DNA from 4 places in the Blastococcus sp. SYSU DS0616 genome. Region 4 is predicted to be linked to each of the others. Evidence: riboswitches for the same ligand, from Rfam matches in the RefSeq annotation. Region 4 holds a riboswitch; each other region holds the start of a gene.
The links. Region 4 has a riboswitch for cyclic di-AMP ahead of ACI79K_RS00680 (C40 family peptidase). Riboswitches for the same ligand answer to the same signal wherever they lie in the genome.
Positions count from the first base shown of each region.

Region 1: another riboswitch for cyclic di-AMP. It lies ahead of ACI79K_RS11530 (NlpC/P60 family protein); the one in region 4 lies ahead of ACI79K_RS00680 (C40 family peptidase).
Region 2: another riboswitch for cyclic di-AMP. It lies ahead of ACI79K_RS18175 (C40 family peptidase); the one in region 4 lies ahead of ACI79K_RS00680 (C40 family peptidase).
Region 3: another riboswitch for cyclic di-AMP. It lies ahead of ACI79K_RS16035 (hypothetical protein); the one in region 4 lies ahead of ACI79K_RS00680 (C40 family peptidase).

Region 1 covers NZ_JBJHAJ010000013.1:22,787-24,976, forward strand. Annotated here, with positions in the region: gene ACI79K_RS11520 (D-alanyl-D-alanine carboxypeptidase family protein) at 1-308, shown strand, start outside; gene ACI79K_RS11525 (hypothetical protein) at 392-700, shown strand; cyclic di-AMP (ydaO/yuaA leader) riboswitch at 877-1,053, shown strand; gene ACI79K_RS11530 (NlpC/P60 family protein) at 1,071-2,150, shown strand.
Region 2 covers NZ_JBJHAJ010000030.1:48,915-51,104, forward strand. Annotated here, with positions in the region: gene cobA (uroporphyrinogen-III C-methyltransferase) at 1-561, shown strand, start outside; cyclic di-AMP (ydaO/yuaA leader) riboswitch at 708-861, shown strand; gene ACI79K_RS18175 (C40 family peptidase) at 876-2,036, shown strand.
Region 3 covers NZ_JBJHAJ010000023.1:15,202-17,391, reverse strand. Annotated here, with positions in the region: gene ACI79K_RS16040 (SDR family oxidoreductase) at 1-492, shown strand, start outside; gene ACI79K_RS16035 (hypothetical protein) at 515-1,399, opposite strand; cyclic di-AMP (ydaO/yuaA leader) riboswitch at 1,654-1,801, opposite strand; gene ACI79K_RS16030 (bifunctional 3'-5' exonuclease/DNA polymerase) at 1,970-2,190, opposite strand, start outside.
Region 4 covers NZ_JBJHAJ010000001.1:116,970-119,159, reverse strand. Annotated here, with positions in the region: gene ACI79K_RS00685 (hemerythrin domain-containing protein) at 1-259, shown strand, start outside; gene ACI79K_RS00680 (C40 family peptidase) at 403-924, opposite strand; cyclic di-AMP (ydaO/yuaA leader) riboswitch at 939-1,095, opposite strand; gene ACI79K_RS00675 (ScyD/ScyE family protein) at 1,559-2,190, shown strand, end outside.

The sequences.
Region 1 (2,190 bases), on a different contig from region 4:
ACCGCGCGATGTCGGCGGCCTACGCGACCGCCTTCGGCAGCCCGTTGTGCATCACCGACTCCTACCGGACCTACGCAAGCCAGGTGCGGCTGTACGGGGAGAAGCCGGCCCTGGCCGCGGTGCCCGGCACCAGCAACCACGGCTGGGGTCTGGCGGTGGACCTGTGCGGTGGCGTCGGGACGTTCGGCACCCCGCAGTACGCCTGGATGGCCGCCAACGCCGGCCGGTTCGGCTTCCTGCACCCCACGTGGGCCGATCCGGGCAACGGGCGCGAGGAGCCGTGGCACTGGGAGTTCGCGGGCAGCTGATCCGGCGCGGGCCGTCGGTGGCGCGGCGGAAATGTCGGTGGCCCTTCCTACCGTGCGCAGCAACTCACGGAGGAGAAGAAGCGATGCTCATCGATTGCGACACCTGCACCGCCCGCGGGACCGGCTGCGCCGACTGCGTCGTGACCGTGCTGCTGGGAGCCCCGCCCGGGTGGCAGGGGGGCGACCCGGTCGTCGTGCCGATGACCGGGCGGCCGCGTGGCGGGCCGGCCGCGGCCGCCGAGGACGTCGTCGTGCCACCGCCGGGCGTGGTGGTGGAGTTCGACGAGGTGGAACGCCGCGCCGTGCGCGCGCTGGCCGAGGGGGGCCTGGTTCCCCCGCTGCGGCATCCCGACGGGCACGGCGGGGAGCGGTCCGGACGGCGCACCGGCTGATCGCCGCCGCACCCCGCGGCGAGGGCCGGGTGACCACCCGATCGGGTGAATGCCCAGGTGGGCGGCCAGGCGCCCGTCGCACACGTCTCAGCTGTCCCCGTTTGTCACAGGCGCATCACGGTCGTAGGGTTCCCTCCGTTCGGCCGGGTGGTCGTCATCCATCGATGGATGGCCTCGACCGGACACCGCCTAATCACCGCGTGGCGCGCACCACTGCGCCCGAGGTGTACCGGGGACCCACCGCACTCTGGGGTGAGTTCTCCCGCCGCCGGCTCGCCGGTGGGTGGGGGATAGGGCCAGTCTTCCCAGCCCGAACCCGTCAGCTAACTCGGTCGGCGGTCGAAGTGGAAGAAACGGAGAGCCGCCGCACGTGGCGACCCCTCACGCACTACTGACGCACGCCCCCGAACAACTCCACACCGCCGGCCGGCGCAGCTCCGCCAGCGCCCGCCGCTTCGGACCGCTCCGTTCGGGGCTCCTGGTCAGCGCCGTCGCAGCCCTGACCGTCACCGTCCTCCCGGGTACCGCGTCGGCGGTCCCCGGCACCGCCGACGAGATCGCCGCCCAGGTGGCCGAGGCCAGCCACGAGCTGGAGGTCGTCTCCGAGCAGCTGAACGAGGCGCGCGTCGTCCTCGAGGGCCACCAGCGCGACGCGCAGGCCGCGAGCGAGGCGGTCGCGGAGGCGGAGGGCCGGCTCGGCTCCCTCGACGGCCACATGCGCCGGCTGGCCCGCAGCGTCTACACCGGCAGCGGCATGTCGCCGCTCGACGTCCTGCTGACCAGCACCTCGGCCGACCAGCTGGTCGACCAGCTGGGCACCCTCGACGCCATCGCCGGGCACACCAGCGAGGTGCTCACCGAGGTGTCGCGCGCGGCCGAGGACGCGGAGCAGGCCCGCGACGCCGCCGAGGAGGCCGCGGCGGACGCCCGGCGGACGGTGGAGCAGATCGCCGCCCAGCAGGAGGAGCTCGAGGCGAAGATCGCCGACTACCAGCGCCGGTACGAGGCGCTCACCGCGCCGCAGCAGGAGCAGGTGGCGCAGGCCCACGGTGGCACCGGCCTCCCGGCGCCCACCGGCGCCGTCATCGCGCCGAGCTCGGCCGCCCAGGTGGCGGTGAACACCGCGCTCGCCCAGATCGGCGACCCGTACGTGTGGGGTGCCGGCGGGCCGAACGCCTTCGACTGCTCGGGGCTGACGTCGTACGCCTACGCCGCGGCGGGTGTGATGCTGCCGCACTCCAGCCGGTCGCAGAGCCAGATGGGCAGGCCCGTCTCGCGCGGCGAGCTGCAACCTGGCGACCTGCTGTTCTTCTACAGCCCGGTGAGCCACGTGGGCATGTACATCGGCAACGGCCAGATGGTGCACGCCTCCACCTCCGGCCAGCCGGTGAAGGTGGCGAGCGTGGACTCGATGGGGAACTACAACAGCGCCCGTCGCATCGCCGGCTGACGGCTCCGGGAGCATCGCAGCGAGGAACGAGGGCCGGTGA
Region 2 (2,190 bases), on a different contig from region 4:
CAGGAGACCATCAACGACCTGCTGATCACCCACGCCCGCGCCGGCCGCCGCGTCGTCCGTCTCAAGGGCGGCGACCCCTTCGTCTTCGGCCGCGGCTTCGAAGAGGTCCAGGCCTGCACCGACGCCGGCATCCCCGTCGAGGTCGTGCCCGGCATCACCAGCGCCGTCGCCGTCCCCGCCCTCGCCGGCATCCCGGTCACCCACCGCGGCCTCACCCACGAATTCGTCGTCGTCTCCGGCCACCTGCCCCCCGGCCACCCCCAGTCACTGGTCGACTGGGCCGCCCTCGGCGCACTGCGCGGCACCCTCGTCGTCCTCATGGGCGTCGACACCGCCCCCGCCATCGCCGCCGCCCTCGTCGAGCACGGCCGCGCACCCGACACCCCCGTCGCGGTCGTCACCGACGGCTCCACCCCCACCCAGCGGTCGCTGCGCACCACCCTGGCCGACCTCCCGGCCACCCTCACCGAGCACGCAGTCCGCCCCCCGGCGGTCTGGGTCGTCGGTGAGGTGGTCCACCTCACGTCAGCCGACCGCGGGCGTGTCACGGCGCGTCGGTGACTGGGCGTGAACGCCCGCCGGACTGTCGGCCACGGTGCTGGACGAAGTCGTCCCCAGGCATGGTGATCGGCCGGATCGGCACCTAGCGTGGGCCCGTCCGGACGGACCCTCTCGTCACTCGACCCGTGACAGCCGCCCGGACGCCGCCGAACCACCCGCCGGATCCGTCCGGCACCCGGACCGGGGACCCAACGCACCACCTGGGGTGAAGCGACGAGCGGCCCGCACGGGCCGTCCGCCGCCGGGCGACTTCCCGCCCGAACCCGTCAGCTAACCCGGTAGGCGGCCGTGGAAGAAAGGAAGACCCGCCGAACATGGCGAGTTCGCTCAGCCCTGCCCACCGCCGCATCACCGGACGGCGGGCCCTGCTGGCCCTCGTGGCCGCCGGCGGCGTCGTCCTGGCGCCGCTCCCCGCCGTCGCCGACCCCGAGCCGGCCACCTCCCAGGAGGCGGCGGACCTCGTCGCCGCCCGCGCGCACGACCTGGAGGTGCTCACCGAGCGCTTCAACGAGACCCGCGAGCACCTCAAGGCGGCGCAGGCGTCCGCCGACGCGGCCGCCGAGGAGCTCACCGCCGCGCAGGCCGCCTTGGCCCAGGCGCAGGACCGCGTCCGCACGGTGGCCCGCAGCGCGTACACCGGTGACCGGCTGGACACCGTGACGGCGATGCTGACCAGCGGCTCGCCCACGGAGCTGATCGACCGGGTCGGCCTGCTCGACACGATCGCCGCCCACAACAACGGCGTGCTCGGGGAGGCCCGGACCGCCGGCGAGGACGCCGAGCGCGCCCGTGCGGACGCCGAGCGGGCCGCGGCGGACGCCCAGGCGCAGGTCGACCGCGTGAACGCCGAGCGGGCGCGCCTCGACGAGGAGATCGCCGTCTACCAGGCGCACTTCGACCGGCTGAGCGCCGAGGAACAGCGCGCCTCCCGCGCCGCCGCCGAGCGGCACGCCGCCGAGGAGGCCGCCGCGGCCCAGGCAGCCCAGGCCGCCGAGGAGGCGCCGGCCGCCGCCCCGGCTCCCGCCGCCCCGGCTCCCGCAGCCGCGGCTCCCGCCCCGGCCCCCGCGGCTCCCGCCCCGGCCCCCGCCCCCGCGCCGCCCGCGCCGGTGTCCGGCGGCAGCGGCGCGGCGCAGACCGCGGTGAACACCGCCATGGCCCAGATCGGCGACCCCTACGTGTGGGCGGCCGCCGGCCCGAACGCCTTCGACTGCTCGGGCCTGGTGCAGTACGCCTACGCGGCCGCGGGCATCAGCCTGCCGCACTCCAGCCGCATGCAGTCGACCATGGGGACGCCGGTCTCCCGGTCCGCCCTGCAGCCGGGTGACCTGGTGTTCTTCTACAGCCCGGTCAGCCACGTCGGCATCTACATCGGCAACGGCCAGATGGTGCACGCCGCCACGTCCGGTGTCCCGGTGAAGGTCGCGTCGATCGACTCGATGGGCGGCTACAACAGCGCCCGGCGGATCGCCGGCTGACGACCGCCGGCTGAGACACCCGGGGGGGGGGGGGGGGGGGGGGGGGGGGGGGGGGGCGGGGGGGGGGGGGGGGGGGGGGGGGGGGGGGGGGGGGGGGGGCGGGGGGGGGGGGGGGGGGGGGGGGGGGGGGGGGGGGGGGGGGGGGGGGGGGGGG
Region 3 (2,190 bases), on a different contig from region 4:
GTCGTGAACGCCGGCCTCGGCAAGGGCGCGCCCCTGGGCACCGGCCGGGCCGAGGCCAACCGCGAGACGGCGATGACGAACTTCGTCGGCGCGCTGGCGCAGACCGAGGCGGCGCTGGAGATCTTCCGCCGCCAGGGCCGCGGGCACCTCGTGCTGATCTCCTCGATGTCGGCGCTGCGCGGCATGCGCCGGTCGATGACCACCTACGCCGCCACCAAGGCCGGGGTCGCGTCCCTCGCCGAGGGGCTGCGGGCCGAGCGGATCCCCGGCCTGGACGTGTCGGTGATCTACCCCGGCTACATCCGGTCGGAGATGAACCAGCACGTGCAGCAGCGGACCCGGTTCATGGTGGACACCCCGACGGGCGTCCACGCCATGGTGACCGCCATCGAGGCCCGGCGGGCCACGGCCTACGTCCCCGCGTGGCCGTGGGTGCCCATCGGGCTGGCCATGCGGGTGCTGCCGCTGTCCGTGGTCCGCCGGCTCACCTAAGCACGGCCGCGGGACGGCGGGATCAGTTGTAGTTCACGTGCACGTGGTCGAAGTGGTTGGCCGTCGCGCTGCCCCGGTTCTCCATCGCCTGCCACGAGCCGCCGGGGGACGAGAGCATCCGCTGCTGCCAGATCAGGTAGTCCACGCCCAGCTCGGCCCAGTGGGCGCGGTGGTAGGCGACGATCGCGTCCCCGAGGGCGGCGTCGGACATCACCATGTAGTCCAGCGCCAGGCCCGAGGGGTGCCCGCCCGGGTCGGCGGCGCTGGCCCGGGTGCCGCCGAGGGTGATCCCCGCGGCGCCGGGCACGTTGCTGACCACCGCGTCGGCCGCGGCCTGGGTCTGCGGCTTCACGCTGCCCGCGGTGTTGGAGATGCGGGCGACCGCCGTGGCCGCCACCGAGGCGGCGGTGGTGGCGGCGGCCCGGGCCTCCTGCGTGGGCGTCGCCGCGGCGGGGGCCGCGGCCGCCCGCTCGGCGGCTGCGGCCTCCTCCGCTGCCTTCTCCTCGGCAGCCTTCGCCTCGGCCTCGGCGCGGGCGGTGGCCTCCGCCTCGGCCTTCTGCCGGTCGAGCTCGGCCTGGTCGGCCGCGGCCTGGGCCTGCTGGGCCGCGACCTGCTCGGCCTCGCGGCTGCTGCGGCTGGCCGCCAGGTCCTGCAGCGGGGCGAGGTCCTCGGCGACGTCGACCGGGCCGGAGCGGGAGGTGAGCCCGAGCTCCTGGGCGACGCTCACCGACTGCGAGGTGCCGGCCTCGGCCTGGGCGCCCGGGTCCACGCCGACGAGGGTGTTGACCAGGAGGGCACCGGCGGCGGCGACCCCGAGGTAGAACGCCGGACGGCGGAGGCCCGAGGGCGGGCGACGGCGGAGGGCGAGCGGGCCACGACGGCCCGAGGTGGTGGTGCGGGGATCCATGGGTTCGGGGTGCTCCGTTGGTGCGGCGGGGTCGGCCGGGCGAGGCGGACCGCGAGGGATGCGGGCTGCGGACCGGCGCCGGGTCGCGGGGCCACCGGGCACCGGCGGCTCGGCCGGCGGTCATCGCTGGTGGGGGCGACCGGCGGGACGCCGGGTGCGCGTGCGGTCAGGTCCGGGGACGCACCGGGGGGCGGCGGTGCCGGCGGGCGCGGGGTGGTGCGGCGGTGCAGGGGCGCGCCATGCGGCGGCTCTCCGTTTCTTCCGTCGTGCCGCCTACCGGGTTAGCTGACGGATTCGGACGGGAAGCAGCCCTACCCGCACCGGGACGTGCCCGGTGCGCGATTCACCCCAGAACTTCGGTGGGTCCCCGGCTCGCCCGCAGCTCGAAGGCGGCGGGCGACTCGGCGGCGCCCGGCAGACCCTCCCCGGATGGGGAGAGAACGATCGGCCGGGCTCCGCCACGGTAACCGTCGTTATGCAGTCGTGACAATGCGGGAGCGGTCACTTCCGCAGATCGTGACGCGTGTCGCGCCACCGTGCCGGCCCCGTCGGTGGTGTACGGCAGTCCGTTCAGCCGGCGTCGGCCCAGGACCGGACGACGGCGACGTCCAGCGGGAAGTCCACCGGGAAGGCGCCGAACAGCAGCCGCCCGGCCGTGGTGGCCGCGGCGCGCACCGCCTCGACCACGTCGTCGGCCAGGTGCTCGGGGGTGTGCACGACCACCTCGTCGTGGAGGAAGAACGCGAGGTGCGCCCGGGTCCCCAGCGGCCCGTCGCCGCCCAGCCGCCAGA
Region 4 (2,190 bases):
CGACGACCAGCTGGCCACCGTGATGCGCACGGCACCCGACGACCCGGAGTTCACCACCGAGGTGCGCATGCTGGAGAAGACGCTGCGCCACCACACGATGGAGGAGGAGCAGCGGATGTTCCCCCAGGCGCACGCCCTGGGCGAGGAGCGGCTCGAGCAGCTCGGTGAGCAATTGCGCGCACGGCAGCGGGAGCTGGTGGAGTCCGGCGGCATGCGGCTGATCGTGCGGCTCAAGCGGGCGACGCTGCGCCTGGTGTGAACGCCCCGGGGGGGGGGGGGGGGGGGGGGGGGGGGGGGGGGGGGGGGGGGGGGGGGGGGGGGGGGGGGGGGGGGGGGGGGGGGGGCGTCCCGCGCCCCGCGGCCCCCGGCCGCATCGGCCGGGGCACCGGGGAGAGCGCCGGATCAGACGACGCGACGCGCGGTGTTGTAGCCCCACATCGAGTCCACCGGCACGACCGCCACCGGGTTGCCGTAGGTGGAGGAGTGCACCATCAGCCCGTCGCCGATGTACATGCCGACGTGACCGACCGGGTCGTAGAAGAAGATCAGGTCGCCGGGCTGCAGGTGGGCCCGGTCCACGTAGACCCCCGCCGTCGACTGCGCCCGCGAGGTCCGGGGGATCTCCACGCCCGCGGCCTGGTAGGCCGACCAGGTCAGGCCGGAGCAATCGTAGCCGCCGGGGCCGGTGCCGCCCCAGACGTAGGGCTTGCCCTGCTGCGCCAGGGCCGTGTCGACGGCGACCTGCGCGGCGTGGGTGGGCGCCACGACGGGCGTGGTGACGACGGTCGTCGTACCGCCGCCACCCCCGTCACCGGTGGAGGCGGTGGCGGCGAACGGGGTGAGAGCGATGCCCGCTCCGGTGAAGAGTGCGAGCGCCGCGCCGCGGACGGAGCGGCGGGTGGTGGACGTGCGCGTGGTCGTCATGGACGACGGTTCTCCTGTTCTCCATCGACCGCCTACCGGGTTAGCTGACGGGTTCGGGCGGGGAACTCGCCCGGCGTGACCGGCTCGCGGCCACGCTTCACCCCAGTGCTGCGGTGGGTCCCCGGTCCGGGCGGCGGTCGGATCCGACGCCCGGTTCGGCGGTGTCGGACGGGTGTCACCGGGAGCGGTGACGACGGGATCCCGTCCGGACCGCGACGACGCTAGGTCGGGATCCGTCCACCTACCCACCGGCCGACACGCGGGGGACCGGCCCGCGAGCGGCGTGTCGACCACGGGGGCGGGCCCGGGCGACTCGCGCGCCGACCACCGTGGACGCGCGGACGACGGCGCGAGGCGCGGCCTCGCCGGTCACCGATCGTCAGCGCACGCTTACTTCCTCCGTCGCGGCGGGTCCGCACGCTGTGCGCTCCGCCGTGTCCGCCGCGTACAGGGCTGATCCGGAGCCTCCCGGGACGCCGTCGATGGAGTGACTACACCTAGCAACGACGCACAGGGAGCGGGAGAACCGGACGTCGACGGTTCACTTCCCGGTGGCAGACGCCTGGCAGTTTCCCGGACGTTCCACGGGGGATCTCGAGGCAAGGGGAGCAGGATGAAGGCAGGGAGGGCGGCCGTGGGAGCGGCCGCGGCGCTGGCGCTGGTGGCGGTGTCACCGGCGACGGCACTGGCGGACGGCGGCGAGGACGACATCGTCACCGTGGCGGCGGGGCTGGACGGACCGCGTCAGCTCAGCGAGTTCAAGGGCCACCAGCTCGTGGTGGCCGAGGCCGACTCCGGCGAGGTGTCCTCGGTGGACCTGCGCGACGGGCGGGTCCGGACGCTGCTCAGCGGCCTGGGCAACGCGCAGGGTGTCGACTACAAGTACGGCGGCCTCTTCGTCGCGGTGGGCGAAGCCCCGCCGGCGGAGGAGGGGGCTCCCCCCGTGCCGCCCGGCACACCCAGCCAGGTGGTCGTCGAGGCCAAGCCGAACGGCCAGATCCTGCGCACGTGGGACCTCCTCCAGTACGAGCTGGACCACAACCCCGACGGCCAGCAGCAGTTCATGGAGGTCGACGGCGAGCAGGTGCCGATCGAGACGCTGTCCAACCCGTTCGCGGTGCTCGCCCAGCCCAACCGGCTGCTGGTCAGCGACGCCGGCGCCAACGCCGTCCTCTCCATCGACCTGCGCAGCGGGAAGATCAGCACGTTCTTCGTGCCGCCGACGGTCACCGACACCCCCGAGTGCGCGGAGGCCGAGAACAACCC